DNA from 2 places in the Porticoccus sp. GXU_MW_L64 genome. Region 1 is predicted to be linked to the other one. Evidence: predicted binding sites of a transcription regulator. Region 1 holds the regulator's gene; the other holds the start of a gene.
The links. The regulator PhoB, encoded in region 1, activates phosphate uptake and scavenging genes when phosphate is short. The targets are predictions, from matches to a motif close to TGTCATAAANNTGTAACA.
Positions count from the first base shown of each region.

Region 2: the regulator PhoB is predicted to act here: its motif matches at 1,807-1,824, upstream of ppk1 (polyphosphate kinase 1).

Region 1 is NZ_JBRKJK010000007.1:171,778-186,863, reverse strand. It holds gene ACVBEJ_RS07495 (inorganic phosphate transporter) at 1-991, shown strand, start outside; gene ACVBEJ_RS07490 (Rho-binding antiterminator) at 1,035-1,283, shown strand; gene ACVBEJ_RS07485 (peptidylprolyl isomerase) at 1,288-1,893, opposite strand; gene ACVBEJ_RS07480 (dicarboxylate/amino acid:cation symporter) at 1,890-3,188, opposite strand; gene ACVBEJ_RS07475 (M48 family metallopeptidase) at 3,323-4,210, opposite strand; gene ACVBEJ_RS07470 (YbjQ family protein) at 4,253-4,735, opposite strand; gene ACVBEJ_RS07465 (YbjQ family protein) at 4,738-5,058, opposite strand; gene ACVBEJ_RS07460 (chorismate--pyruvate lyase family protein) at 5,174-5,755, shown strand; gene ubiA (4-hydroxybenzoate octaprenyltransferase) at 5,849-6,715, shown strand; gene ACVBEJ_RS07450 (FKBP-type peptidyl-prolyl cis-trans isomerase) at 6,875-7,357, shown strand; gene phoB (phosphate regulon transcriptional regulator PhoB) at 7,535-8,239, shown strand; gene phoR (phosphate regulon sensor histidine kinase PhoR) at 8,283-9,569, shown strand; gene ACVBEJ_RS07435 (Glu/Leu/Phe/Val family dehydrogenase) at 9,636-10,922, opposite strand; gene ACVBEJ_RS07430 (GNAT family N-acetyltransferase) at 11,012-12,148, shown strand; gene ACVBEJ_RS07425 (1-aminocyclopropane-1-carboxylate deaminase/D-cysteine desulfhydrase) at 12,353-13,267, opposite strand; gene ACVBEJ_RS07420 (DUF938 domain-containing protein) at 13,270-13,866, opposite strand; gene yaaA (peroxide stress protein YaaA) at 13,906-14,679, opposite strand; gene ACVBEJ_RS07410 (M48 family metalloprotease) at 14,758-15,086, shown strand, end outside.
Region 2 is NZ_JBRKJK010000020.1:22,209-37,294, reverse strand. It holds gene ACVBEJ_RS13555 (FAD-dependent oxidoreductase) at 1-1,599, opposite strand, end outside; gene ppk1 (polyphosphate kinase 1) at 1,859-3,988, shown strand; gene lgt (prolipoprotein diacylglyceryl transferase) at 4,123-4,929, shown strand; gene ACVBEJ_RS13540 (thymidylate synthase) at 5,035-5,868, shown strand; gene ACVBEJ_RS13535 (dihydrofolate reductase) at 5,877-6,383, shown strand; gene ACVBEJ_RS13530 (DUF3450 domain-containing protein) at 6,751-7,518, shown strand; gene ACVBEJ_RS13525 (MotA/TolQ/ExbB proton channel family protein) at 7,518-8,903, shown strand; gene ACVBEJ_RS13520 (MotA/TolQ/ExbB proton channel family protein) at 8,906-9,436, shown strand; gene ACVBEJ_RS13515 (ExbD/TolR family protein) at 9,512-9,916, shown strand; gene ACVBEJ_RS13510 (energy transducer TonB) at 9,920-10,552, shown strand; gene ACVBEJ_RS13505 (hypothetical protein) at 10,616-12,043, shown strand; gene ACVBEJ_RS13500 (GspE/PulE family protein) at 12,158-13,933, shown strand; gene glnE (bifunctional [glutamate--ammonia ligase]-adenylyl-L-tyrosine phosphorylase/[glutamate--ammonia-ligase] adenylyltransferase) at 14,097-15,086, shown strand, end outside.

The sequences.
Region 1 (15,086 bases):
AGCGTTGCTGGCGGCGGGCACCTGGCTGTTGGTGGCCACCATGCGCGGCTGGCCGGTGTCCACCACTCACTCCATTATCGGTGCCATTGTCGGTTTTGCCGCCGTGGGTATCTCGGTGGATGCGGTGAAATGGGGCAAGGTGGGCAGCGTAGTGGCCAGCTGGGTGGTGGCCCCGGTACTGGCGGGCACCATTTCGTTTATTCTGTTCCGCAGTGTGCAAAAACTCATTCTTACCCAGCAAGACCCCTTCGCCCGCGCCAAAAAATACATTCCCATTTACATGTTCGGCGTCGGCTTTTTGATGGCCATGGTGACCATCCTCAAAGGCCTGAAACACGTATTCAAGAGTGAAGGCATCAGCTTTTCATTTGGCGAAGCGGCGCTGTGGGCGGTGGTAATCGGAGTTATTGTGGCCTTTATTGGCAAGCTGCTGCTTAACCGGGTACACCGGGACGAGCCCGCCGAGCAGGAAAACCGCTTTGCCAGTGTGGAAAAAGTATTCGCGGTGCTGATGATATTTACCGCCTGCGCCATGGCCTTCGCCCACGGTTCCAACGATGTCGCCAACGCCGTGGGGCCACTGGCGGCGGTGGTGTCTGTATTGAACAGCGGCGTGGTGGAAGCCAAAGCCGTTATGCCGCCGTGGATTCTGCTGCTGGGTGCCAGTGGCATTGTGGTGGGCCTGGCCACTCTGGGCTTTAAGGTAATGGCCACCATCGGCAAAAAGATTACCGAACTCACCCCCAGCCGGGGCTTCGCCGCCGAACTGGGCGCTGCGGGCACGGTGGTTGTGGCCTCGGGCACCGGCTTGCCGGTATCCACCACTCAGGTATTGGTGGGGGCGGTACTGGGCGTGGGCCTGGCGCGGGGCATCGGCGCACTGAACCTGCGCGCCATCGGCACCATTTTTATGTCCTGGGTGGTCACCCTGCCCGCCGGTGCAGGGCTGGCGATACTGTTCTTCTTCCTGTTTAAAGGGATATTCAGCTAGCGTCATCCTTCGCCGCGTTCAGGATGACAACCGGGTTTTCAACATGTCCTCCACGCCTCTGCCCTGCGCTATCCACGATCACCTGGAACTGGCCTGCATTGCCGGGGCAGAGTTGCGCATGGAACTGCGCAGCGGCGAAGCGGTGGTGGCCACACCCATCACCACTGAAACCCGCCCCGACAAAACCGAATGGTTGCTGTGCCTAAGCGGGGTAGAAATCCCCCTGAACCAATTAAAAGCCTTTGAACCCACCGTGCAGAACGCCCTGTTTGCACGGGTGGAGGTCCCCTAGGGGGCTATTTAGCCAACGGCGGGCAGGGCATTTGTTCCATGCGCTCAATGGCAATTTGCTCCACCGGCACGTCAGACATGCCAAGGGGGTGAGCACCGGTTTCGGCAATGCCAATGGCATCGATCACCTCCATGCCGGATACCACTTCACCAAACACCGTGTAGCCCCAGCCATCTTCGCCACCCCTGTGGTCCAGGTGGCTGTTATCCACCAGGTTGATGTAAAACTGGGCGCTGGCGGAGTGAGGATCCTCCCCCCGCGCCAGAGCCAGAGTGCCGCGCTTGTTGGCCAGGCCATTGTCGGACTCGTTGGTAATTTCGGGGCGGGTTTCTTTCAGGGCCATGGTCAGGTCGTGGCCGCCGCCCTGAACCATAAAATCCTTGATCACGCGGTGAAAAACCGTGTTGTCATAGTGCCCCGCATTCACATAATCCAATATGTTTTGCGCCGATACGGGGGCTTTTTCGGCGTTGATCAACAAACCCACCGGTCCCTTGCTGGTGGTCATATTCAGGCAAAAATTCTTGCCGCCGTGTTCTGTTAACGGCTTGTATTCAGCGGAGCAGGCCGCCAACAGCAGAGCCGCAGCTGCGGGCATCAATGGCTTCATCTGTTTTCCTCTGGTTCTGTTTGGTTAATTTGCAATTCGCTTTGGTCCGACACTTCGTTGTACACCGCTTCATCCAGCAAGCCGTTGCGCTTGGCAACGATGGTGCTCACCGCACAGTCACCGGCAATATTGACGCTGGTGCGCAGCATATCCAGCAGCCGGTCTACCCCCAGAATCATGCCGATGGCCTCGGCGGGGAGCTGCAATTGTTGCAGCACAATGGCCAGCATAATCAGCCCCGCTGAGGGCACAGCAGCGGTGCCCACCGATGCCAGGGTAGCGGTAATAATCACCGTCAGGTAGGCACTGAAGCTCAAATCCACACCGTACACCTGGGCGATAAATACCGTGGCCACCCCCTGCATAATGGCGGTGCCGTCCATATTGATGGTGGCCCCCAGGGGGATGGTGAACGATGCCACCCGGTTATCCACCCCCAGGCGGCGCTTCACCACGTTCATGGTCACCGGCATGGTAGCGGCGCTGGACGAGGTGCTGAACGCCGTGATCATGGCCGGGCGCACGTTTTTCACAAACCTCAACACATTGAGGCCGGTAAACAGTTTCAAAATGCCCGGATAGGCCACACAGAAATGCAGCACCAACGCCACAACCACCGCGACCACATACAGCCCCACTTTGGCAAACTCCGACCAGCCAAACAAACTGAACTGTTTGGCTAACAGGGCAAATACGCCGTAGGGCGCCAGGTGGATAATGAGGGTGATCATCTTCAATACCACCTCGTTAATGTCCTGGAATGCCCGCAGCACCCGCCCACCAGCAGCGCCGGCCATGGACAGTGCCACCCCCAGCAAAATACAGAACACAATCACTTGCAGCATTTTGCCATCGGCCATGGCCTGCACCGGATTGGTGGGAAACATGCCGACGATGACGTCTTTCAGGCCGGGGGCGTTTTTGGTGTCCCAGGCCTCAAAAGCAGCGCGATCAACCCCGGCGCCGGGGTTGATGACATTGGCCACCAGCAAAGCGATGGCGACGGCAATGGCGGTGGTCATCAGATACAGGCCCAGCGTGCCCCCCGCCAACCGCCCCATACGGGCACTGGCACCCATTGCCGCCGCACCGCAGGTGAGGGAAAAAAACACCACCGGAATCACCGCCATTTTCAGGCAGGCGATAAAAATGGAGCCCGCCGGGTCGAATACTCCATCCACCAGCCAGAATTCCCCGGCACTGGCCAGCCAACCGGCGCTGGCCGCACCATTAATGGCCACGCCAACAGCCATGCCTGCGATCATGCCAATAAATATTCGTGTGGTGAGTGTCATGGGAGTGTTCCCTGTTAGTGAGCTAAAACCATACCTGTCATCGCGAAGGAGCGAAGCGACTGCGGCGATCTCCAACCTGGCACTCCGAAAGTCAGGAGATTGCCACGTCGCTACGCGACTCGCAATGACGTGCTCTACAGACCAACCCGAGGCACAAACTCCGGCAGCGGCGTCAGTTCGCCTGTCTGCTGCCAGCCATTGCGCCGAGCCTGCTGCGCCAACGCCTCGATGCGTTCGTCACCAAGAGGGTGAGTCGCCAGAAAGGTGGCCCATGCCTCAGGGTCGCCGTGAGCCTGTATCAATACCTCAAACAACTCTGTACTGCCACCGGTGTGACCGTAGGTATTATTCAGTGCCAACAGGCCATTTTCATCGGCGGCGTGCTCCTGGTTGCGGCTGAATTTCAACAGTGTCAGGTTGCTGCCAAGCCCCACTACCCAACTGCTCAACTGACTGTCGGAAAAACCACTGATGGCGGCCAGGGCCGTGGTTACCACCACACCACGGCCAAGCGACATCAACGGGTCGCGATGGCGCACATGGGCAATTTCGTGGGCCATCACCATGGCCAGGGCATTTTCGCTGGGGAGCTTTTCCAGCAAGCCGCGATGCATCAACACATGGCCACCCAGAGTAGCGGCGGCGTTCACGGTATCATCGTCCACATAGTGAACAGTGATCGTCATGCCCTCTGGCAAAGGCGCGTTAGCCACCAGTTTATCCGCCAATTCTTGCAGGTATTGTTGGATTTGCTGATGGCGCGGGGACGGCTCGGAAACAGGCAGCTGGCTGATTACCTGCTGCGCCAATTGCCGCTCCACCGAAAACGGCACAAACTTGACCAGCCACCCGGCCAGCAAACTCAACAGCAAAACCACCGCCAGGGTAATGGCCCCAACCGTAGCCAGCATCCAGGCAAATTCTTTCAGCGGATGCTGTTTCGACACATTGATGCCTTCCGGCACCTGGGGATTTTGGTATTCCAATATTTGCCAAATTTCCTGTGCTTTGCCTGTGGGCATGTGTACCTGGTGGATTACGCTTGCGCTAACCCACCCTGCACCTTAACCCCGGACGGCCATAGGTTGGGCATCGATCTGTTTGGGCGCCACCAGAGCAGTGCCATAGGCAAACACTTCCACACTGCCCACCTGCTGTTGCTCGCCCTTGGAAATGGAAGCGGTTTCCAGCCTGACGTTAAAAATCATCTCCGCCCCCAGCTGCCGGGCCTGTTCTTTCATGCGCAGCAACGCCTCGCGCCGGGCCCGTTCCACCAGGGTTTCGTAGGCACTTACCCGGCCCCCGAGCAACGCCCGCAGACCCGCCATCACCTGTTTGAAGTAATCCACCGACACCACCACATTGCCGGACACCAGTTGAGCATTGGCAACGTCCATGTCCGCTGGCGGCGTCTTGGCGCTAAATGTCAGGGTATCTGCATACTGGCGCTCTCGCTGGATAATGGACTTGAAGTGGCGCCGCTCGGCCATACGGCCAAAGAAATACCCCAAAAACAGCAGCGCCAGAAAGCCTATAAGGTTTTCCATGGCTACTGCTCCTCAACCACCACCGCCGTGCCGTACACAAACAGCTCCGCAGCACCGGCGGCCACCGACGAGGTGGAGTAGCGCACATTGATCACCGCGTTGGCACCAATGGCCTCCGCCTGGGCCTGCATGCGCTGAGTGGCTTCTTCGCGGGATTCGGTAAGCAAATCTGTGTAACTTTTCAGCTCACCACCAAACACATTCTTGAAGCCGGCGAGAATATCCTTGCCCACGTGCTTGGCGCGCACAGTGTTGCCCTGCACCATACCCAGATGTTTGACGATGGTTTTGCCCGGTACGGTTTCAATATTGGTAATAATCAAGGTTCCTTCTCCTGTGTTGTCGATGCCCTGATGATGCAGCCTTACTGAATCCCACGCAACTGTATCCAGCCAGCGGCAAGGTCGTTAAAATGCCGCTTTCACTGTGGATTGCCCCGTGCCTGTATCCCGATTTTCCAACAAACTGTTCCACCGCGAACCCGCCTGGCGCAGCTACCGGCGCGTACCCCGCAACAGCATTCCACAGTCCCTGCGACCCTGGTTGCTGGACCAGGGGTCGCTTACCGAACGCCTGATCGCCGCCAGCGACAATTGTTTTCGGGTACAAGTGCTCAATCAACGCTGGCAACTGCCCCGGCTGTCGGAGTGCCGCCTGTTAAACCTGCCAGGCCGCCACCACGCCCTGGTGCGCGAAGTGATTCTGTATGGCCGCGACCAGCCCTGGGTATACGCCCGCAGTGTACTGCCCATCACCACCCTCACTGGCCGCTTGCGAGCCATGCGGCAACTGGATAACCGGCCACTGGGGGCACTGCTGTTCAACGACCCAACCATGAAACGCACCCCCATGGAAATTGCCTGCCTGACCGCCGGCAACAGTGTGGTGCCGGCACAACTGGGGGAATTGCAACATCCGCTATGGGGGCGGCGCTCGGTATTTCGGCTGGACAGCAAACCGCTGATGGTGAGTGAGATATTTTTGCCGGCTTTCCCTGGATATAAGCCGGGGTATGACTAGCCCCCGCTAATTTTACGCGCTTGAACTCACCGTTAATGGCCAATTGATGCCCGTGCTTTTATCATAGCGGCCAATTCAACATTCCCCGCTGCCATGAACCAACCCCTAAAACACCGCCTGCCCCACTTCCTGCGCCTGATGCGCTTTGACAAACCCATTGGCACCTTGCTGTTGCTGTGGCCCACGTTGTGGGCGTTGTGGTTGGCGGCGGGGGGCTTTCCCGACTGGGATGTACTGGTGATTTTTGTACTGGGGGTGACGCTGATGCGGGCGGCGGGCTGTGTGATTAACGACTACGCCGACCGCCATATCGACGGCCATGTACAGCGCACCGGGCAGCGCCCCATTCCCAGCGGGCTTGTCGCCCCTCGCGAAGCACTGCTGCTGTTTGCCGGGTTGCTGTTGGTGGCATTTGTACTGGTGCTGTTTACCAATGGTTTGACGGTACTGCTGTCGCTGGGCGCTGTTCTGCTGGCGGCCAGTTACCCCTTTATGAAGCGTTACACCCATTTGCCCCAGGTGGTGCTGGGGGCGGCTTTTGCCTGGGCAATTCCCATGGGCTTTGCCGCACAAACCGGGGAATTGAACCCGGCTCTGTGGGCGCTGTACGCCGGTGTCGTATTGTGGACGGTGGCCTACGATACTTTTTACGCCATGGTGGACCGGGACGATGATGTAAAGCTGGGAGTAAAGTCCACGGCAATTCTGTTCGGCGACCAGGATCGCGCCATGATTTTAACGCTGCAAATTCTCTGCCTGTTGGCACTGTTGCTCACTGGCAAAAACTTCGACCTGGGCGCCTGGTTTTACGGCGGCGTGGCAGTGGCCGCGTTGCTGTTTATGCATCAACAGAAGTTGACCAGAAACCGTGACCGGGACGCCTGCTTCAAGGCATTTCTGAACAACAATTGGGTGGGTGTTGCGGTGTTTGTTGGTTTGGTGCTGGACTATCAGTTGTAGACCTCTGTCGTTCTGAGCGCCGCGACAAACCTTTTACTGCTGCGACTACCGAGACCCTTCGCTGCGCTCAGGGTGACAGGAGAGCAGGCGGCTTGTAAATCTGGCTTTTATCCCCATATTCGTACTTCACACGGCGACTCCCCAGCAAAGGCTATTCCTATGTCAATTCAAACGAACTCCGTAGTTTCCATCCACTACACCCTTACCGACGACGACGGTGTGGAGCTGGACTCCTCCACAGGCGGCGAGCCACTGGTGTATCTGCACGGTGCCGGCAATATTATTCCCGGTCTGGAAAGCGCTCTGTTGGGCAAGGCCACTGGCGATGAGCTGAAAGTGGAAGTGGCACCCGCCGAAGCCTACGGCGAATATCAGGACGGGTTGGTGCAGTCGGTGCCGCGCAATCTGTTTGGCGAAGACCAGGAAGTACAGGTGGGCATGCGCTTTCAGGCGCAGACCGACAACGGCCCCATGTCGGTGGTGATCACCGATGTCAGTGACGACACCGTCAGCGTAGACGCCAATCACCCGCTGGCGGGCAAAACTCTGCACTTTGACGTGGCCGTTGCCGAACTGCGCGACGCCACCGAGGAAGAGCTGGCTCACGGCCACCCCCATGTGGGCGGCAACTGCGGGCATTGAGCGTTGTCCCAGACTCAAACAGTCACCTGTCACCCTGAGCGCAGCGAAGGGTCTCGACGCTGACCCGGCCTACGCTCAGGATGACAGGGTCTCATGACACAACACCCCCACCCCTGTAATATTGCTGTCACACTGCCGTCATCTAATAGCCTTGGTTTGTTATTTACAGGTGGAGTTATGCAACAGGCGACCATTCTCGTGGTGGACGATGAAGCCCCCATTCGCGACATGATTGTGATGGCGCTGGAAGTGGCGGGTTACAAATGCCTGCAGGCGGCCAATGCCCAGGATGCCCACGGGCTGATTATCGACGAGCGCCCCGACCTGGTGCTGCTGGACTGGATGATGCCCGGTACCAGTGGTATTGAGCTGGTACGCCGCCTCAAGCGCCAGGAGCTGACCAACCGGCTGCCGGTGATCATGCTCACCGCCAAGTCCGACGAGGACAACAAGATCCAGGGCTTCGACTCCGGCGCCGACGACTACATCACCAAGCCCTTCTCCCCCCGCGAGCTGATTGCCCGCATCAAGGCGTTGCTGCGCCGCAGTGGGCCGGAAGCGCCGGAAGAACCCATTGCCATCGACGGCCTGTTGTTCGACCCCATCAGCCACCGGGTGAGCATCCATGACGCGCCCATTTCCATGGGCCCCACCGAATACCGCCTGCTGGAGTTCTTCCTCACCCATCAGGAGCGTGTGTACAGCCGCGACCAGATTCTCGACCACGTGTGGGGCGGCAACGTGTATATGGAGGAGCGCACCGTCGACGTGCATATCCGCCGCCTGCGCAAAGCACTGAGTGTTGATGGCCACGAACGTTTCATTCAAACTGTGCGCGGCGCAGGCTACCGTTTTTCCACCAAGGTAGCCGAGCAGAGCTGACAACCACCGCCACTACCTATCGGCACCTTGGGGAGTCCCCGGCTTGAAACGAAGCCTGCACACCGAAATCCAGCGTATTGTGTTATTGCTGATTGGCCTGTTGCTATTCGGTTATTTCAACGGCCACTTGCTGATTACCCTGCTGCTGGGCTGCCTGGGATACATCGCCTGGGGATTTATCAAGATTCAGCAGATTTACCGCTGGCTCGACAATGGCGCTCGCGGCCTGCCGCCAGAAGCCACCGGTGTGTGGGGGGATATGTCCGACAGCCTCTACCGGCTTCACAAACGCGTGTTGCGCAGCCAGCACAATCTTCGATCCCTCACCATTCGCATTCAGAAAATAACCGACGCCCTCAGCGACGGCATTTTGATTCTCGACCGCAACCGCGCCCTGGAATGGTGGAACCCCTGCGCCGAGCACTTGCTGTCACTGCAACCGGGCGACCGCTATCAACCCATTGTCAATCTGGTGCGCGAACCCGATTTTGTGGAGTTTATCCAGCGACAGGAATTTGGCGAGGCCGTGGAAATACGCGCCCCCGGCAGTATTACCCGCATTCTCGCTTGCAGCGCCGCAGCCTTTGGCAACGACGAAGTGGTGCTGGTGGTGCGCGACATCACCCGGTTGCGCAATCTGGAAGAAATGCGCAAGGAATTTGTCGGCAATATCTCCCACGAACTGCGCACCCCGCTGACGGTGATCAGCGGCTACCTGGAGAACCTCACCCAGCTGGACGACACACTGCCGAAGCCAGTCAGCCGCGCCATGGAACAAATGGGCCAGCAAACCAAACGCATGCGCAGCCTGGCTGACGACCTGGTGATGCTGTCGAAGCTGGAATCGCTGGAGCGGCACGCGGGCAAAAAAGTAGCCCCACTGGAGCCCATGCTGGAACAGATTGTCACCGACGCCGAAGCGCTCAGCGAAGGCAAACACCGCATTACCCTGCACGGCGGTAAAGGCCTGGCCCTGCGCGGCAAACGCTCACAACTGCACAGCGCCGTTTCCAACCTGGTGTTCAATGCCGTGCGCCACAACCCGGAAGGCTGTGACATTGCTATTCGTGTGGAGAACAACGACACCACACTGCACATTGATGTCGAAGATAACGGCATTGGCATCGACCCGACTCACCTGCCGCGCCTGACCGAGCGCTTTTACCGCGTGGACGCCAGCCGCACCTCCAGCTCCGGCGGCACCGGTCTGGGCCTGGCCATCGTCAAACACGTGATGCTGCGCCACGAAGGGTCGCTGGAGGTCGACAGCACCCTGGGCAAGGGCTCGGTATTCAGCTGCCGGTTTCCGAAAAGCCGGGTGGTGGGATAAAAAACTGCGCTCGATTTAACATACCCCGGGTTTCGCTACGCTCCACCCGGGCTACAGGGAATTTTCTTAACTATCCCGATTCTGAAAGTACTCCTGGGTACCATGACTGCTGATGGCTTTTGAGATGCGCCGCAAGGCCACCGCGTAGGCCGCGTTGCGCAGTGCTACGCCCTCCGCCTGATGCACCGCCCACATCTTGTCAAATGCCTCGGTGAGAGTTGCGAGCAGGCGTTCGCGCACTTCTTCCAGGCTCCAGGCCCAGCCCTGGCGGTTTTGCACCCACTCAAAGTAGCTGACAATCACACCGCCGGCGTTGGCCAACACATCCGGCACGACCCGGGTTCCCTGCTGTTCCAGCACTTGGTCGGCAGCGCTTTCGATGGGCCCATTGGCCACTTCCACAATCACCGGAGCCTTGATTCGCTGGGCATTGCCTTCATTGATAACCCCTTCCAGGGCCGCTGGAATCAGCAAATCCACATCCAGCTCCAGCAGCTCTTCGTTGCTGATACGCTGATGCTCCTGCAGGGTACAGACCGAGCCATCGCAATACACCGCCTCCAGCTTGCGCTGTTGCTGTTTGTGTTGGTACAGGCTTTCAATGTCGAAGCCCTGCTGCGAATAAATACCGCCTTTGGAATCGCTGATGGCGACAACCCGGTAGCCTTCGGCGTGCAACAGTCGCGCCACGTGATAACCCGCATTGCCAAAACCCTGCACCGCAACGCGGATGTCTGCGGGTTTCCAGTTGAGTTTTTCCGCCAGTTGTTTGGTGACAATAAAAGCACCGCGGCCGGTGGCTTCGTCGCGCCCAAGGCTGCCCCCCAATTCAATGGGCTTGCCGGTAATCACACCGGGGGCTTTCTGGCGCTGGATACGTTCGTACTCATCCGCCATCCAACCCATAATGCGGGCGTTGGTGTACACATCGGGGGCGGGAATATCCCGGCTCGGGCCCACCACATCCACCATGGCGCGCATGTAGCTGCGAGACAGCCGCTCCAGCTCCATGGGCGACAGGGATTTCGGATCCACAGTAACCCCGCCCTTGCCGCCGCCGTAGGGAATATTGGCCAGCGAGCACTTGATGGTCATCCACAGTGCCAGCGCCTGCACTTCCTCCAGGGTAACGCCGGGGTGGTAGCGAATACCCCCCTTGGTGGGCCCCAATGCGGAGTTAAAGCGGCAACGGTGGCCCACAAACACTTCGGTGCGGCCATTGTCCATACGCACCGGCAGAGCAGCGGTAACCGTTTGCTCCGGGTAATTGAGGGCCTGCAAGACTTCCAGGTCAATACCGGCTTCCATTCCCAGGCGATTGAGGCGGGATACTGCGTCTTTGAATACATCCATTGAAATCTCTCCATAGTGATTTTTGTTATTGGTACGACCGTATAGTTTATGCAACGATCCATCTACCGAGCCAGATAAAAAAATTTATTGTGGGAATTAATTTTTACAACAGCATAGACCAATTTCCGGCCGACCACTGGAACACCTTGCTGGGCAGCGATTACCCCTTTTTGCAACATGGTTTTTTACAGGCACTGGAGGCCAGTGGCAGCGTGTGCACCGACACCGGCTGGCAACCCCGGCACCTGAGCCTGCACGAAAATGGCCAGCTTGTCGCCGCCCTGCCCCTGTACGAAAAATCCCATTCGTGGGGGGAGTATGTGTTCGATTGGAGCTGGGCCGATGCCTACCAGCGCCTTGAGCTACCGTACTACCCCAAGCTGCTGAGCGCCGTACCCTTTACCCCCGCCACCGGCCCCAGAATGTTGCTGGCCGCAGGCGGCGACCCCGCTCCACGGGTTGCCGCCATCGCCGATGCCCTGCGCCAATACACTCGCGTACAGGGCTGCTCTGGCGTTCATTTACTGTTTGCAAATGCCGAACAGGACGCATTGTTAGGCAGCGTTGATTTTTTACAGCGCCGCAGTGGTACCCAGTTCCACTGGTTTAATAACGACTACAACAACTTCGAGGATTTTCTGGCTCGCTTTAACGCCCGCAAGCGCAAAACCCTCCGCAGCGAACGCCGCAAAGTGCAGCAGCCCGGCCTGAATATCGAACGGCTTGCAGGGCCGCAAATCAGCGATAAGCTCTGGGATCAATTTTACCCCCTGTACCACCGCACTTACCTGAAGCGCAGCGGCGGCACCGGCTACCTGAACCGGGAGTTTTTCCAGCGCATTGGCAAGGCCATGGCAGAGCAAATTATGCTGGCGACCGCACGCGACGACGGCGGCGAACTGATCGCAGGAGCACTGTTTTTTCGCGACAGTGAAACTCTGTACGGACGCTATTGGGGCACTGCCCGGGAAATAGACGGGCTGCATTTTGAACTCTGTTACTACCAGGGTATCGAGTACGCCATTGAACAAAAGCTGCAACGCTTTGATGCCGGCGCCCAAGGGGAGCACAAAATCCGCAGAGGTTTTGAGCCGGTGGAAACCTGTTCCTATCACTGGCTGGCGGATGAGCGGTTTAACGGCGCTGTTGGTGAGTTTATAAAGCAGGAAGGAGAAATGAACCGGCGCTATATGGCAGATGCGGAACAGTACTTACCTTACAAATAGATACCTTACAAATAGATACCTTATAAAGAACGTCCCTCTACATTCCGTATGGCGACAAATGAAACAATATGCCAGTCTGGTCGAGATCGCCGCGCTACGCTCGCGATGACAACTGTTTACACCCTCCGTCATTGCGAGGGCGCGCAGCGACCGCGGCAATCTCCATCGGATTACTGTCATTCTGCTTGAAATTACCCAACTGTATTATTGGCCTTGAAAATGCGCCAGTTGTGGTCCCATCCCCCGCAGCCCTTGTAAACCTCCCGTGTGCAACGCCACAATTTTTGAGCCCGCCGCAAAGTAGTCAGCAGCGATCATGTCAAACAAACCGTAAAGCATTTTGCCGGTGTACAACGGCTCCAGCGGAATGTCGCTGTGAGCCTTCCAGTCATCCATAAACGCCACCAGCTCCCGGTTGAGCCTGCCGAAACCACCGCAGTGATAATCGTGTAGCACGCGCCAATTTTTTTCGCTGCAATTTTCGGGCAGCCAATCGCGAATATCCGAGTCCAAAACCTGATTATTTTTCACAACAGAGAATCCCAATACCGTTGTTCGCTCACCGACACCGGCGATCAACCCGGCCATGGTTGCGCCGGTGCCGCAGGCGGTGCACAGGTAGTCCATATCTGTTATCTGCCTGGTCATTTCCTCACCCAATTCTGCGCAACCTTTTATCGCCAGTGAATTGGCACCCCCTTCCGGAATTAAAAAGCCGTTGTCGATGGTGGCCATTAACTGCTGACAAAAATGATTATCGTGACGGCGGCGATAATCGCTGTAGCTTAAAGATCGCAACTCCATACCCCAAGCGCTGGCGTCTTGCAGCATGGCATTTAACGGCACGGGCAACGGGCCGCGAACAAAACCCACCGTTTTCAAACCGCTTTGTTGACCGGCATAAGCCAGGGCATGAAGGTGGTTCGACCAGACACCGCCAAAGCTGGCCATAGTTGCAAAGCCCTGGCGTTTTGCGTCACTCAGATTGTGTTTTAGTTTGTGGTATTTATTGCCGGAGATTTGAGGGTGGCGCAGGTCTTCCCGTTTGACCAACAGAGTGATTTTCTTTTCCTGTAGCAAATCACTTTTTACTGTTTGAATGGGAGTTACTGCCCGCATTTTTATTTTTCAAAAACCAGCAATCGGTTGTTGGCTGGCATTTCATAATCCTTCACCAGGGACATACCCTGATCAGCAGCCAATTTTTCGACCGCTTCAAAATCACGAATTGCCCGGTGGGGTGCCTGCTCTTTTAGCCAGACATCAAACCGGGCATTGCTTTCGCTGGTGTATTTTGCATCGTAATTGAAAGGGCCGTAAATACAAAAACGGCCACTGGATTGCAAAAGCCCCCCCACATGAGCAAACAGGTTTTGCACGCTTTCCCAGGACATAATGTGACAGGTATTGGCGGTGAATACAGCGTCGATATTTTCCAGCGCCCACTTGGGCATATCCGCATCCAACAGCAGGGGCCGCTGCAAATTGGCACTGGGGAACTCATCAATCCACTGATTGATGCCGCTGTGGTTTTCCGGTAAATCGCTGGTATGCCAGTGCAAGTGTGACAACTGCGGGGCAAAAAATACCGCGTGCTGGCCGGTGCCACTGCCCACTTCCAAAACATGGGTTGAGTTGGCAAAGGTCTTTTTTAAAACCGCAAGAATCGGCGCTTTATTATTTTCGCAGGCTTGGGAGAATGGTTTTTCGATTGTCATTGAATCCAACTGATGTAATTTTTTGTAGCCAAGCTACGATTAAACCTCGTCTCGCAGGAACACCCAATTATTACCCTTCGACTGTTCCGGGCTGAAGTAATAACCGGCGGTATCAAAATTTTTAATATCATCCGGATTGTTCAACCGATTTTTAATAATGTAAGCGCTCATCAGACCACGGGCTTTTTTGGCGTAAAAGCTGATCATTTTGTATTGGCCATTTTTATAATCCTTAAACGCGGGGGTAATGATTTCGGCGTTTAAGGATTTTGTATTTACCGCTTTAAAATATTCATTGGACGCCAGATTGATCAACACCGGCTTTTTTTCTGTCGCCAGCTCTTTGTTCAAAACATCTGTCAGCGTATCGCCCCAAAATTCATAAAGATTCTTGCCGCCTTTGTTGGCGAACTTTGTGCCCATTTCCAGGCGGTAGGGCTGAATCAAATCCAGCGGCTTCAACAGGCCGTACAAACCCGACAGTATCCGCAGGTGTTTTTGCGCCCAGTTAAAGTCGTGCTGGGTAAAACTCTCTGCATCCAGCCCGGTGTACACATCGCCTTTAAACGCCAGCAGTGCTTGCTTGGCGTTTTTTTCGGTAAACGGGCGTTTCCAGCTTTGAAAGCGGTCGTAATTCAGCTGGCCGATTTTGTCACTGACCTTCATCAACGCGCTGATGTCCTGAGGGGCCAACTGACGCAGTTCGCCGATAAGTTTGGCAGAACTGGCCAGAAACTCCGCCTGGCTGTGTTTGTTGGCCACAGCGGGGGTTTCAAAATCCAGGGTTTTGGCGGGCGAGATAATTATGTGCATATTTTTACCTTTGGCGGCTTTATAGGCGCTAAAATTGAAAATGATTATACGTCCAAATTCACCGAAAAGGACTACCAAATGCTGCCACGTCACTGCCTTCTCAGCTTACTGCTCACAACCCTGTTTGCCACCGGTTGCGCCGTCAATCCGGTTACCGGCAAAAAGGAGCTGTCACTGCTCTCCACTCAACAGGAGGTGCAAATCGGCCAACAACAATACCGCCCACAGCTGCAGTCTCAGGGCGGGCGTTACTATGTGGACAACGAGTTGCAGTTTTATATCAACGAGGTCGGCCAGCGGCTCGCCAAAGTCAGCGACCGCCCTGATTTGCCCTACGAATTTACCGTACTCAACAGCTCGGTGCCCAATGCCTGGGCGTTGCCCGGCGGTAAAATCGCCATCAATCG
Region 2 (15,086 bases), on a different contig from region 1:
GTCGCCGCAGGCGTAGATATTGGGGTAGCGGGTGCGCAGGTAGTCGTCTACCTGAACTGTGCCCTGGGGCAGGGTGTCGATGCCCAGTTCTTCCAGGCCCATATCGGTGACGTTGGCTTTGCGGCCCACCGCAACCAGTACCTTGTCGAAGCTGACTTCCACTTTGTCGTCGCCGGATTCGAGAATGGCCACGTTCTCACCATCGCGCACCTCAAAGGCCACGGTTTTGTGGTTTACCCGCACGTCGATGCCTTCAGAGGCGAATTTTTCCATGACAAATTCGGAAACGTCCGCGTCTTCGCGGGGCATCAGGCGCGGAGCCATATCCACCTGGGTAACTTTTGCTCCCAGGCGCTGGAAGGATTGCGCCAGCTCACAACCAATGGGGCCACCGCCCAACACCAGCAGGCGCTCAGGCAGTTCGCGCAAGTCCCACAGGTTGTCGGAGGTGAGATAGTCCACCTGGTCGATGCCGGGAATGGGCGGCACAAAGGGGCGCGCGCCACTGGCAATCACAATATTCTTGGTGGTGATCACCTGGTCGCCCACTTGCACTTCCCAGGGGGAGATGATTTTGGCGTCACCGGTAACGCAATCCACACCCAGGCCGGTGTAGCGTTCGATGGAGTCGTGGGGTTCGATGTCTTTTACCACCTGGCCAACCCGTTCCATCACCTTGGCGAAGTCCACTTTGGGCTCGCCAGCGGATACGCCGTAGTGTTCGGCATTGCGTACTTCTTTAACAATTTTGGCGGAGCGAATCAGCGCCTTGCTGGGCACGCAGCCGGTATTCAGGCAGTCGCCGCCCATTTTATGGCGTTCGATCAGGGTCACTTTGGCTTTTACCGCCGCGGCAATATAGGAGCTCACCAGGCCCGCACTGCCGCCGCCAATCACCGCCATATTGGTGTCGAAGGATTTGGGCTTTTTGTAGCCTTTGTAGACTTTGGCTTTTTGTACCGAACCGACAATGGCGCGGGCAATAAAGGGCAAAATGGCCAGCAGAACGAAGGAGGCAATCAAGCCAGGCGTCAGCACGCCGGCAACGGAAAATTCGTCTACTGCGCCCAATTGAGCACCGGCATTTACGTAGACGAAAGTGCCGGGCAACATACCAATCTGACTGACCAGATAAAAAGTCAGGGGCTTCATTTTGGTCAGGCCCATCACCGGGTTGATCACGGAAAAGGGCACAGCGGGAATCAGCCGCAGGCTAAACAGATAAAACGCGCCATCTTTTTCCACGCCGCGATTGACGGTTTCCAGATAGCTGCCAAACTTCTTCTGCACCACATCGCCCAGCAAGCCGCGCGCCACCAAAAAGGCGACGGTGGCACCAGCGGTGCTGGCAAAAGATACCAATAATGTGCCCGTAGTAACGCCAAATACCATGCCGCCCATTACGGTGAGCAGTGCGGCCACTGGCAGCGAACACAGCAGCACATAAGCGGCGAAGAAAATCGCCATGGTTAAAACCGGCTCATCGGCGTAGAGTTGTTGGAAATGAGTCGGTGTAATGTAATCACCCAAATCGGTGAAAAAGTAGAGGCAGAGCACAGCGGCCACTACCAGCAGGATCAATATTTTTTTAACAGACATGGTGATGTTCCAGTGAAAATGTGGCCCTTAGAGCAGAAAAGTGGCTGTGGGTTCAATGGCACTCTGTGTGGCGAGGTTTGGGGTTGGCTTTGTGTGACACGCTGTGGATACGTCCATGTAAGCTCGTCGCCAGCATCCCTGCTGGCGGCGGTCACACAAAGCCAACCCCAAACCTCGCAATACCCACCGCGTCAACCGACACAAAACTGTCTAAAATCTGTCATATAAATAGCCGAAGATAATTTGCCCCGAGCCCGCCATGAAAAAAGCCATGTCCGAAAAATTGCCCGACACCGTTGTTGCCCTGCATCCGGAGGCCGGCGACGAGATCAACCTGTCCAACCCGGATTACTACATCAATCGCCACCTGAGCCTGATGCAGTTCAACCTGCGGGTGTTGGAACAGGCGCTCAACGAGGAGTATCCGCTGCTGGAGCGGCTGATGTTCCTGCTGATATTCAGCAGCAATATGGACGAATTTTTTGAGATTCGCCTGGCGGGTCTGCAGCGGCAGATCAACTACTCCCGGGAAAGTGTTTCCCTGGATGGTATTCACCCACAGGAAGTGCTCAAGCAACTGAGCCAACAGTGTCAGGACGGTTTCGACAAACAGTACCGCATACTCAACGACATCCTTATGCCGGCGCTGGAACAGGAGAATATCCGCTTCCTGAAACGCTGCGAATGGAATGAGGGTGTGGCCGCCTGGGTGGAGGAATACTTCCACCGGCAAATCCAGCCGGTAGTCAGCCCCCTGGGGCTGGACCCGGTGCACCCGTTCCCGCGCCTGTCCAATAAAAGCCTTAACTTTATCGTCTCGCTGGAAGGCACTGACGCCTTTGGCCGGGAAATGAACCGTGCCATTGTGCCTGCCCCCCGCTCCCTGCCGCGGCTGATCAAAGTGCCCGGCGAGCTGTGCGATGGCGGCGATAATTTTGTTTACCTGTCGTCCATGATGCACGCCCATATCGGCGAATTGTTCCCCGGCATGACCCCAACCGGTTGCTACCAGTTCCGCCTTACCCGTGACGCCGACCTGGACCTGAACACCACCGAAGTGGAAGACATCGCCCGAGCCCTGCGAGGTGAGTTGCACTCCCGTCGCTTTGGCAGCGCGGTGCGCCTGGAAGTCACCGACGACTGCCCTCAAGAGCTGGTGGATTTTCTGCTGGATCAGGTCAACCTTACCGAGCAGCAGCTGTACCGGGTGCACGGCCCGGTGAATCTGGGGCGCATGATGCAACTGATCAAGGAAGTGGACCGCCCGGACCTCAAGCATCCGCCACTGTCGGCGGCGCTGCCGAAAGCGCTGCTCAACACGGAGACGCCCATTTTCGATGCGGTGCGCAAAGACGATGTACTGCTGCTGCATCCATTCCAGTCGTTCACGCCGATCATCGATATGCTGCGTCAGGCCGCCCGCGACCCGGACGTACTGGCCATCAAGCAGACCCTGTACCGCACCGGCGAGGCCTCGGAGATCGTCGACGCTCTGGTAGAAGCGGCCCGCAATGGCAAAGAGGTAACGGTGGTTATCGAGCTGCGCGCCCGCTTTGACGAAGCGGAAAACCTGCAACTGGCCAGCCGCCTGCAAGATGCCGGGGCGGTAATCACTTACGGTGTGGTGAATTACAAAACCCACGCCAAAACCCTGATGATTGTGCGCAGGGAGGGGCAACAGCTGCGCCGCTACGTGCACCTGGGTACCGGCAACTACCACGCCGGCAACGCCCGCCTGTACACCGACTACAGCCTGCTCAGTTGCGACGAGGAGTTGGGCAGCGACGTGCATAAAATTTTCCAGCAACTCACCGGCATGGGTAAGGCAGAGGGCTTGCAACGGCTACTCAGTGCGCCCTTCAGCCTGCACAAAAAAATCACCCGCATGATTCGCGCCGAGGCCAGTGCCGCCAAAGAGGGCAAGCCCGCACATATTATTATGAAGGTGAACAGCCTCACCGAAGGCAACATTATTCAGGAGTTGTACAAGGCAAGTCAGGCCGGGGTAAGGGTTGATCTGGTTGTGCGCGGCATGTGTTGCTTGCGCCCCGGTGTCGCCGGTTTGTCAAAAAACATTCGCGTGGTGTCTATTATCGGTCGTTTTCTGGAGCACACCCGCACCTACTATTTCGAGAATGCCAGCCCACAACTGTTCTGCGGCAGTGCCGATATGATGGAGCGCAATCTCAAACATCGGGTGGAGATCGCCTTTCCGGTGGAGAACAAAAAGCTGCGCAGGCGCATTCTTGAAGAATTGAATTACTACCTCAACGACAACACTCACAGCTGGGAGCTGCAGGCCAGTGGTGAATATCGCCAGCTGCAACCGGCGGAGGGCGAAGATGCGCACTGCGCCCAGTTGGAATTGTTGGAGAAGTTTTCGGGATAGCGACTATTGGGTGCCAGGCGTGAACGCGGTACCGGTTTGTGCCAGTTTCATCCTGTGCAGGCAAAGTGATGTCATCGTTTCTTATCCACGTTAGAATCCCCTCGCTGCCCATCGGCTAACGAGAACCCTCAGCAATGACCTACCCCAATATAGACCCCGTGGCCCTGGACCTGGGGTTTGTCAAAATCCATTGGTACGGCGTGATGTACCTGCTGGCATTCGCCAGTGCCTGGTTGCTGGCGCGCTATCGCAGCCGTTTGCCCTGGACGGTGGTCAAGCCCAAAGACGTGGAAGACCTGATTGTTTATATCGCCTTCGGTGTGATTGTCGGTGGTCGCCTGGGGTCGGCGTTGTTTTATAACTTTGGGCTGTGGCTGGATGACCCTCTGTGGATATTTCGTATCTGGGAAGGGGGTATGGCATTCCACGGTGGCTTGGTCGGCGTGATCGTGGCCCTGTGGCGTTTCAGTCGCCGTATCAAAAAGCCGTTTATAGCCACTGCCGAATTTATTGTGCCCATGGTGCCGCTGGGGTTGGCTTTCGGCAGGCTGGGGAATTTTATTGGTGGCGAGCTGTGGGGCAGGGAAACCGCCGGCTGGTGGGGCATGGTGTTTCCCAAAGACCAATACCAGTTGCTGCGTCACCCCTCGCAACTCTACGAAATGTTTCTGGAAGGCATTTTGTTGTTCGCCATCCTGTTCTGGGTCAGCCGCAAGCCGCGCCCGGCGGGTTTGATTGGCGGGCTATTCCTGTTTTTATACGGTCTGTTCCGTTATCTGGTGGAGTTTGTTCGCGAGCCGGATGTGGGCATTCCACTGCTGTTTGACTGGATGACCCGGGGGCAGCAATTGTGTGTGCCGATGATGGTAGTGGGGGTTGTGCTGATTATTTGGGCGTGGCGTAAAAACGCAGCAGTGGGTCAACCGAAACACAACAAGTGATCTGCCCGCCATCCCCGCAAAGGTGGGGGCCCATTTTGAAAAATACACAAAATGGTGGATTCCCGCCTTCGCGGGAATGACGTTTGTTGGACAAAGGGGAAATAAATGAAAGCCTATCTCGACCTGTTGCGCGATGTGCTGGAAAACGGCACCGACAAAGGTGACCGCACGGGCACGGGCACGCGCTCTGTATTTGGCCGTATGGTGCGCTACGATCTGGCCGAGGGCTTCCCCCTGCTTACCACCAAAAAGCTCCATATCCGTTCCATCCTTCACGAACTGCTGTGGTTTTTGAAAGGCGAAACCAATATCCAGTACCTGAAAGACAACGGTGTCAGCATCTGGGATGAATGGGCCACCCCGGAGGGGGAGCTGGGGCCGGTGTACGGCTACCAGTGGCGTTTCTGGCCCGATGGCGAGGGCGGCCATGTGGACCAGATCGCGCAGCTGGTGGATGGCTTGAAAAACAACCCGAACAGTCGCCGCCATATCTTTCACGCCTGGAACGTCGCTCAGCTGCCGGACGAGCGTAAAAAGCCCTGGGAAAACGCCGCCCAGGGGCGCATGGCGCTGCCGCCCTGCCATTTGCTGTATCAGTTTTATGTGGTGAACAACAGACTGTCGGCGATGCTTTATATACGTTCCAACGACCTGTTTCTGGGCAACCCCTACAACACCGCCAGCCTGGGGTTTCTCACCCATATGCTGGCCCAGCAGTGCGGTTACGAGCCCGGTGAAATAGTGATTTCCATGGCGGATTTGCACCTCTACCAAAACCATCTGGAACAGGCGCGCACCCAGCTTGAACGTGAGCCTCGGCCATTGCCAAAACTGGTGTTACACCGCAAACCGGAATCCATCTTCGACTACCGTTTTGAGGATTTCGAGATCGTCGATTACGACCCCCACCCCCACATTGCTGCACCCATCGCGGTATAAAGGTTGTTATGAATATCGCTCTGATCGTCGCCATGGCCCGCAACGGCACCATTGGCCGCAACAACGAGCTGCCCTGGCACCTGTCTGGCGATCTGCGCTATTTCAAGGCAGTGACCATGGGCAAGCCGGTGATCATGGGGCGCAAGACATGGGAATCCATTGGCAGGCCACTGCCGGGGCGCACCAATATTGTGATTACCCGGCAAACGGATTGGTATCCGCAAGGCTTCGGCGGTGTGCGCGTAGTGCACTCTTTGGAGCAGGGCTTGCACGTTGCAGAGCAAGTGGCCAGGGCCGATGGCGTTACCGAACTGATGGTGATGGGCGGCGCAGAAATCTACCGCCAGGCATTGCCCCTTGCCAAGCGACTGTACATCACCGAAGTGGATGCGGAGGTGGCAGGGGATGCGTTTTTTCCAATACCTGACTCAAGCCAATGGCAGGAAGTGGAGCGTACCGCTGGGGATGCTGGCGGTGAGTATCTGTACGACTTTGTGGTGTTTGATCGCCGATAACTTGTTAGCGGGAGGCCGCACGTCGCACGTCTGACATCGCACGCTAAGCCCAACGAGCTACCGTCATTCCCGCGCAGGCGATGGATGCTTTCTGACAGCGTGCTTGGTGTTAGCGTGCGACATGCGACGTCTGACGTGCGACCCACAACTGCAATGCACCGAACCATCACCACACTCACAACTTCCATTGTGTTACCCAAAGTAACATCGCAACACCAATAATGCCCTTCAATAGCCCCTTTCGTTGCGAAACAAAGCTCCGGTTGTTAATAATTGCTGCCCCGTTGCCACAAAACGGTGACCCATGCCTAACCCGAAATGGTAGGGCTGCTCGTTATAACTGTTTGATACCCATATCGAGGGACGTATGAAACACTCTTTGAAACTGATGATTGCCGCCGCCGCACTCAGTGTTGGCGCTGCCGGTACGCAGGCCGCTGATGTCGACGACATTCTCAAGGCCGGTAAAAAGAAACTGGCCAACTCTCAGGCGTCGCAAAAGCGCATTGACAAAATCTCGGCCGCTACTGATGACCTGGTGCTGGACTTTCAGACGGTCAGCGATGAGCTGGAAGACACCAAGGTGTACAACCGCCAGAAAGAGCTGGTTATTGCTCACCAAAAATTGCAGATGGACCGCCTCAGGGCGTCGATTGCTGGCATTCAGGATACGGAGCGCAGTATCCCGCCGCTGATTGAGCGCATGATTGAAGGGCTGGAACAGCACATTGCCCTCGACCTGCCGTTCGATATGGAAGAACGTGAAGGGCGTGTAAAACGCTTCCGCGAAGGCTTGGGCGATTCCGGCAAGAGCGTTGCCGAAAAATTCCGCCAGGTGCTTGAGGCCTACCGTATCGAGCTGGAATACGGCAACAAGATCGACACCTACGTCACCGAAATTGAGGTAGATGACGCACCCCAGGAAGTGAATATTTTCCGCATGGGCCGCACCGCGCTGGTGTATCAAACCAAAGACAAGAGCAAGGCGGGCGTTTGGGATCAGGACAGCCGCAGCTGGGTTGCCCTGGATGCCGGTGAGTATCGCAATGCCATCTCCACGGCAATCCGTATCGCCAAGAAAACCGCGACTCTGGATATCATGACCATGCCTGTTAAAGCGCCGGAGGCACAATAATGAACAAGCGAATTCTTAAAAAAGGCCTGATGGCGGTCGCTGCGGCTACTCTGGCGTTCTCTGTCAATGCGGCGGAAGAACAGGAAAAGGCCAAGTCTCTTGATGAACTGCTGCAGATGATTGAGCAGGGCACCATCAACGAGTCCAAAGAGCACCGCGAGCGCGAGCAGCGTTTTTTGCGCGAACAGCGCAACCGTCAAAAGCTGCTGAATGATGTAAAAGCTCAGCTCAATGCTGCCAAGCGCAAGTCCGAGACTCTGGAAAAAACCGAGGCCGCTAATGAAAGGGCGATCGGTGAGCTGCAAGAGCAATACACCAACCGCCTGGGCTCCCTGAAAGAGCTGTTTGGTCACCTGTCCGGCACTTCCGGCGATGTGATCAGCTACCTGGGTGATTCCATTGTCAGCGCCCAGTACCCTGGCCGTGTAGAGCCCATCGACAATTTGCGCTCGAAAATTTCAGGTGCTACCCCTGTGCTGCCGGAAATCAGTGAAATTGAAGGCATGTGGAAGGCAATTCTGTTTGAAATCAACCAGAGCTCCAAAGTGGTGAAGTTCAACACCAGTATTTTCCGCGGCGGTGAAAAAATAGACACGGAAGTGATGCGTGTGGGCAACTACGCTTTGGTCGCTGGCGACGATTACCTGAACTACGACAAGGTAACGGGCAATGTTTCCTCACTGCCCCGTCAGCCTCAGGGTTCCTACACAGCCTCTATCGCGGATCTGGGCAGTGCTACTTCCGGCTTTACCGCCACCGCACTGGACCCCCAGGGCGCTCAAGGGCCAACCCTGATGACCAAGCTGGTTGACCTGCCAACCCTGACCGAGAAGTGGCACGAAGGCCGCATTGTGGGTTATGTGATCAGCGGCGTGGGTGTTGTCGCTGTGTTGCTGGCACTGCTGCGCTTTATCGTTCTGGCAGGCGTTGGCGCCAAAGTGAATGCCCAGCTGCGTGATACCTCTCAGGCCAACACCAACAACCCGCTGGGTCGTGTGTTGAAAGTGGCGGAAGAAAACCCCAACGCCGATGCGGAATCTCTGGAGTTGAAACTGCACGAAGCGGTACTGAAAGAGCGTCCGGCCATCGAGTCCGGCCTCAACCTGCTGAAGATTATCGCCATGGTTGCCCCACTGCTGGGTCTGCTGGGTACCGTAACCGGTATGATTTTGACCTTCCAGGCAATCACCATCTTCGGTGCCGGTGACCCCAAAAACATGGCGGGCGGTATCTCCTCTGCACTGGTAACCACCGTACTGGGTCTGGTTGTGGCTATTCCCACTATCCTGCTGCACACCTTGGTTAACGGCCGCGCACAGCGTGTTCTTCATATTCTGGAAGAACAGAGCGCCGGCATTGTGGCTGAGAACGCTGAGGGTCATTAATCATGGATGCACTGAACGACGCACTCACTGGAATCCAGGACTTCCTGAACATGGGGGGTGAAGTACTCAAGTACTTCATCGTCCCCCTGCTGTTCGTGTTGTGGACACTGATATTCGAGCGCGTATGGTATTTCAAGACCTCCCTGAAAGGGGACGTTCAGGCTGCTATTGATGCCTGGGAGGAGCGTGCTGAACGGCGCTCCAAACGGGCTCACCAGGTTCGCGAAGCACTCATCTCCCGTGTCGAAATGAAGATCGACGAAAATATGAACATGGTGAAAACCATGATTGCCCTGGCGCCGCTGTTTGGCCTGATGGGTACCGTATGGGGAATGATCCACGTCTTCGATATTATGGGTATTACCGGGGGCGGCGACGCCAAATCCATGGCCAGTGGTGTTTTTAAAGCCACCATCCCCACCATGGCTGGCATGGTGACCGCTATCTCCGGTGTATTCGGTAATACTTACCTGGATCGGGTATCAACCCGTGAAAAAGGCCTGCTTGAAGACCATATGACCATGGATCACTGAGTTCAGCCCTGGCGGGGCTCAGTGGTTTTAATTTGAATGGTTTACATTCAAGTCACATAGCAAACGAGAACTGTTATGCGGGATAGAACACGCAAAGGGGAAGCACAGGGTCAATCCATTGACCTTACGCCCATGCTCGACGTGGTTTTTATCATGTTGATCTTCTTTATTGTTACCGCGTCATTTATCAAGACGCCGGGGCAGGATATCGAAAAGGTAGAAACTGTTACAGCGCGACTAAAGGCCACGTCGGTGCTGGTTTCCGTTAACGCCAACAACGAAGTTCACATTGACAAAAAGCCAGTGGAAGACAATGACCTGAAATCCACCATCAAGCGACTTTTTCTGGAAAACCCCAAGGGCAATGTGGTCATTCAGGTGGATGCCAAATCCAACCTGGAAGCGGTAGGCAAAGTGTACGATGCGGCCAAAGACGCCGGTGTTGCCGGTGTCATCATTGCCACGAGCAAAGGGGAGTAAAACATGAAGGTAGTAAGATTAGGCCTTTCCGGTTTACTGGGCTTTACCATTACCTTTGGCCTGTTGGTACTGATGTACACACTGGTTGCCTCTGACGTTGAGGCTCCCCCGGAAGGGGAGGCCGAAGTCCTTGCCAACATCTTCCAGGCTGAAGAAGAAATTGAGGATAACTTTAAAAAGTTTGACCCTCAAAAGCCGGAGCCCAAAGAGCCACCACCGCCCCGCGTGCAACAGCAAGCGGCGAAAGTGGACGATGTACAACTGTCGGTCAATATTGACGCTCCCAGGGTCGATGCCGGCTTGAATGTTGGTTCCGGTGGCTTTGGCGGTAACAGTGAAGCTCGCCCCATCAAGCGGGTTGCTCCCCGTTACCCACAAAGGGCACTGGAACGTGGCCTGGAAGGTTTTGTGGTGGTGGAGTTCACCGTGTCGGTTAACGGCATTGTGCTGGACCCGAAAGTTATCGACGGCCAGGTGAAACAGAGAGACGGTAGTTACAAACCAAGTACCGTGTTTAACAGCGAATCCCTGCGAGCGGCCAAAAAACTGAAGTTCAAACCCAAGCTGGAAGAAAATCAGCCGGTTGAGTTTATTACCACTTACCAGTTTACCTTTGAGCTGGAGAAAGACAGCTGATGGGTTGTCACAAATCCTGGTAAGTGATTTGCTTTCAGACAAGCGTTAAGTCGGAGTGAGATGATGTTTAGTTTTCACAAAATGGCGATAAAAGCCACTACGGGCGGTGCCTTGGCTCTGGCCATAATGACGGCACCTCCGCTGCTGACACCCTGGGTGGATGTCGGCGCCTCGGCGGAGGCGGCTAGCTGGCCGGAAAAAGTATCCAAATACAAAAAAGAGAAGGAAAAGCGGCGCTTTACACCACCGAGCCAGTCTTTTGGCCGCAAGATCGATCAGCTGTTTAAAGCCGCTGAAGCCAAAGACTGGGATAAATACGGCGACATACTGTCGGGCATGCGTTCAAGGTACGACAAATACGCGCCGGGTGAAAAAGTCAGTTTTCTTTGGAAAGAAATCGAGTATGCGTTTGCCATTGAAGGCATCAAGAGCGACAAAAACCCCAATCACGAAAGCGACTACGGCAAAATCGTCGGCTTTTATGAGAAGTTGCTGACCTTCCATACGGAAATGCGCGAGTCAGCCATTCGCCAGATACTCAGTACTTTGGCGCAAATGCACATGGCGTCCAGCGAATTTCGCAAGGCGCTCAGCTATTATCACGAATGGCTGGGCATGGGGGCGGACGTTACACCTCAGGTGAAATTCCAGATCGGCCAGGCGCATTTCTTCCTGAAAGAATACACGGTATCTCTCGAGTGGATTGAAGAAGCCATCGCCGATGTTGAGGCCAAAGGTGAGCTGCCGAAAGAAAGTTGGTACCGCACCCAAAAAGGCATCTACTACGAAAAGAAAAACCCCAAAAAAGTGGCCAGTATTCTCGAAATTCTGGTTACCCACTACCCCAAGAAGCGTTATTGGCAAGAGTTGGCGGTTATCTTCCAGCAGGACCTGGAACAGCCAGTAAACTCACTGGTTTTGCTGGACTCTCTGTTTATGCAGGATCAACTGACCAAACCCCAGTTTTTGAAGGCGCTGGCTTATGGGTATAACGGCAACAGTGCCCCTTACCAAATGGCCAAAGTCTATCAATATGGGCTGGATAAAGGCTATCTGGAGGAAAACTCCAAGCACCTGAAAGACCTGTTCTTTACTTTGAGCCAGGCGGGGGAGCGCAATAAAGGCATCAAAGTTCTGGAACGCTACATCAAGCTGGAGCCCAAAGATGTTGACATGCTGAACGCTCTGTCCGGAGAGTACACCAGTGCTGGCAGCTACCAAAAAGCGGTAGATACGGCTCGCAAGGCCCAGAAGTTGAAGGATCAGGGCCGGCAGCCCGGGCTCAGTCATATGCGTGAAGGTGAAGCCCTGTTTTACCTGAAATCCTATGCCAAGTCCGCCAAAGCCTTTGAAAGAGCGGCCAAGTTCGAAAAACTGAAAAAGAATGCTCAATCCTGGGCGGCCTATGTAAGAAGCCGCATCAGTGAAATTGAGGCCACCCGCAAGATGGAAAAGGACTTGAAAGCAGAGTTGGCCAAAGGCGTGGGTTAACGCTCTCGAAATCTGGCAGCCTGTCAAAGCCGGTCACTGCAAAGTGATCGGCTTTTTTGATTCCCCCATAGTCGCTACAATCCTTGTTAATTTTTTAGATCGCGGAAGGTACATATGGTTGAAGTAACCGCACAAGATCGCCGCCTGGAATTGCGCTCTCTGCTGGCGGAATTGCAAAGTCAGAATCTGCTGACAAAAGAATCCGTCAACCTGGTAACCGGCAGCACTCGCAGCCGTGAAGAGGCCTTGCAACACCCGCTGATCTATATCGCCAAACAACAGTTGGACGGCTGTGGAGACATGGCCGGGCGGGTGCTGGATCTGGAACGCCTGACCCACTGGCTTGCCGAGCAGTCGGGCATGCCGGTGGTGCATATCGACCCGCTGAAAATACAGGTATCGGCGGTTACCGAGGTCATGTCGTTCGCCTTTGCCAAACGCCACGGCATTCTGTGTGTGGATGTGCTCGGTGATGAACTGGTTATCGCCACCGAAGAACCCTATTCCAGCAGCTGGGTAGAGGGTCTGGAGCAGGTCACTCGCAAAACAGTGCGCCGGGTATTGGCTAACCCGGCGGATATCCAAAAGTATCGCATGGAGTTTTATACCCTGGCCCGTTCCATTTCCGGGGCGGACAAACAGCCCGGTGCCAGTTCCGTAGTCACCAATGTGGAACAGCTGATGGAGTTGGGCAAGGCCGCCAGCCCGGATGCCCAGGATCAGCATATCGTCGCCATTGTCGACTGGTTGTTGCAGTACGCGTTTGAACAACGGGCCAGCGATATTCATATCGAACCGCGGCGGGAAAAGGGCAAAATCCGCTTTCGCATCGACGGCGTTCTGCACCTGGTGTACGAAATGCCCCTGCAAATCATGATTGCCATGACCAGTCGCCTGAAAGTGCTGGGGCGCATGAACGTGGCGGAAAAACGCAAGCCCCAGGATGGTCGCATCAAAACCACCTCTCCGGATAACGGCGAAGTGGAATTGCGGCTTTCCACCCTGCCCACGGCGTTTGGCGAAAAACTGGTCATGCGTATCTTCGACCCGGATGTGTTGCTGCGCAATTTTGCCGAGCTGGGTCTGGTGGGGGAAGACAGCAAACGCTGGCAGCAGATGGTGGAGCGGCCCCACGGCATTGTTCTGGTTACCGGCCCCACCGGTTCCGGTAAAACCACGACTCTGTATTCCAGCCTCAAACAACTGGCCAGCGAAAGCGTTAACGTCAGCACGGTTGAAGACCCCATCGAAATGGTGGTGGACAGTTTCAACCAGACCCAGGTGCACCACAAAATTGACCTGGATTTTGCTGCGGGTATCCGCACCCTGATGCGCCAGGACCCGGACATTATCATGGTAGGCGAAATTCGCGATCGGGAAACCGCGGACATGGCGACCCAGGCCGCTCTTACCGGCCACCTGGTAATCTCCACCCTGCACACCAATGACGCCCCCACTGCCATCAGTCGCCTGCTGGATATCGGCGTGCCCGCCCACCTGATCCGCGCCACTCTCAACGGTGTTATGGCGCAGCGCCTGGTGCGCACTCTGTGCCCGCACTGCAAGGAAACCACCGAGCTGGAGCAGGACGCCTGGCAACAACTGGTACGTCCCTGGAAAGTGGCGCCGCCGAAAGCGGTGTACCGCCCGGTAGGTTGCCTGGAATGCCGTGGTACCGGCTATCTGGGCCGTCAGGGTATTTACGAAATCCTGCCCCTCAGCGCCAGCCTGCGGCCACTGGTGAAAGACGATGGTGATATCGAGCAGTTGAGAGTACAGGCCATGAAAGAGGGCATGCGCACCCTACGCCTGTCCGGTGCGCAAAAAGTAGCGACGGGATTGACGTCTATTGCTGAAGTGATGCGAGTGGCACCGGATTCCGGGAAATAATAGTGGATGTGAATAGCATAAGAGGGGGACGACTGTCTGTGACACGCCGCCTTCTTATTTTCAAAGAAAGCCTCCCTGGGGGCTCGTGGCCAGCATCCCAGCTGGCCGCGGTCACAGACAGTCGTCCCCCTCTTATGCCGCTAAGCACCGTGGTACGCCAATAATGGTGTCTCAACTCAATTCTTTGCTACAAGATCAATGGCAACAAGCCCTGTGCCGTTTTCAAAATGCGTCTCCTGAGTGCGCAGAGCAACTGCATCAGCACTGCCAACAGCAGCCGGAATTTGCCGCCCAGCTACAGCTTTTATGGCGTTGCAGTGACTTTGTCGCCGACTACGCCTGCCGTCAGCCAGTGGCATTTATGGAGTTGGTGAACAGTGGTGACTTACACAGCTCCCGCAGTAATCAACAATGGTGCCAGCGCTATAAAAATGAACTGGCTGATACAGACGATGAGCAACAGCTGGCCAGCGTCCTGCGCCAGCAGCGCAACCGGGACATGGTGCGTATTGTCTGGCGCGATTTTGCTGGCCTCGCTGATCTTGCCGAAACCACCGCAGACATGACTGCACTGGCGCGCTGTTGCCTTGATGCCGCCATCAATTTTCTCTACCCCAATCTGTGTCAGCGCTACGGTGTGCCCATGGGGGCAACCAGTGGCCAGCCACAGCGTATGGTGGTATTTGGCATGGGCAAGCTGGGGGCAGGGGAGCTGAATGTTTCCTCAGACATTGACCTGATTTTTGCCTACCCGGAGAACGGCGACACCGACACCAGCGAGGCTTCGTCAAAACGCAGCCGCAGCAATCAGGAGTTTTTCGAACGCCTGGGGCGGCAGCTGATTCAATTGCTGGACAGCCGCACCGCCGACGGCTTTGTGTTCCGCGTCGATATGCGCCTGCGGCCCTATGGTGGCAGCGGCCCTCTGGTGGGCAGCTTTGCCGCCATGGAGCAGTACTACCAGACTCAGGGGCGTGACTGGGAGCGCTTTGCCATGATCAAAGGTCGCCCGGTGGCCGGAGATATTGCCGCTGGCGAGCAGCTGCAAACGTTGCTTAAACCCTTTGTGTACCGCAAATACATCGATTACAGCGCTATCGAGGCACTGCGCGACATCAAGGGGCTGATCGAGCAGGAGGTGCAGCGCAGTGGC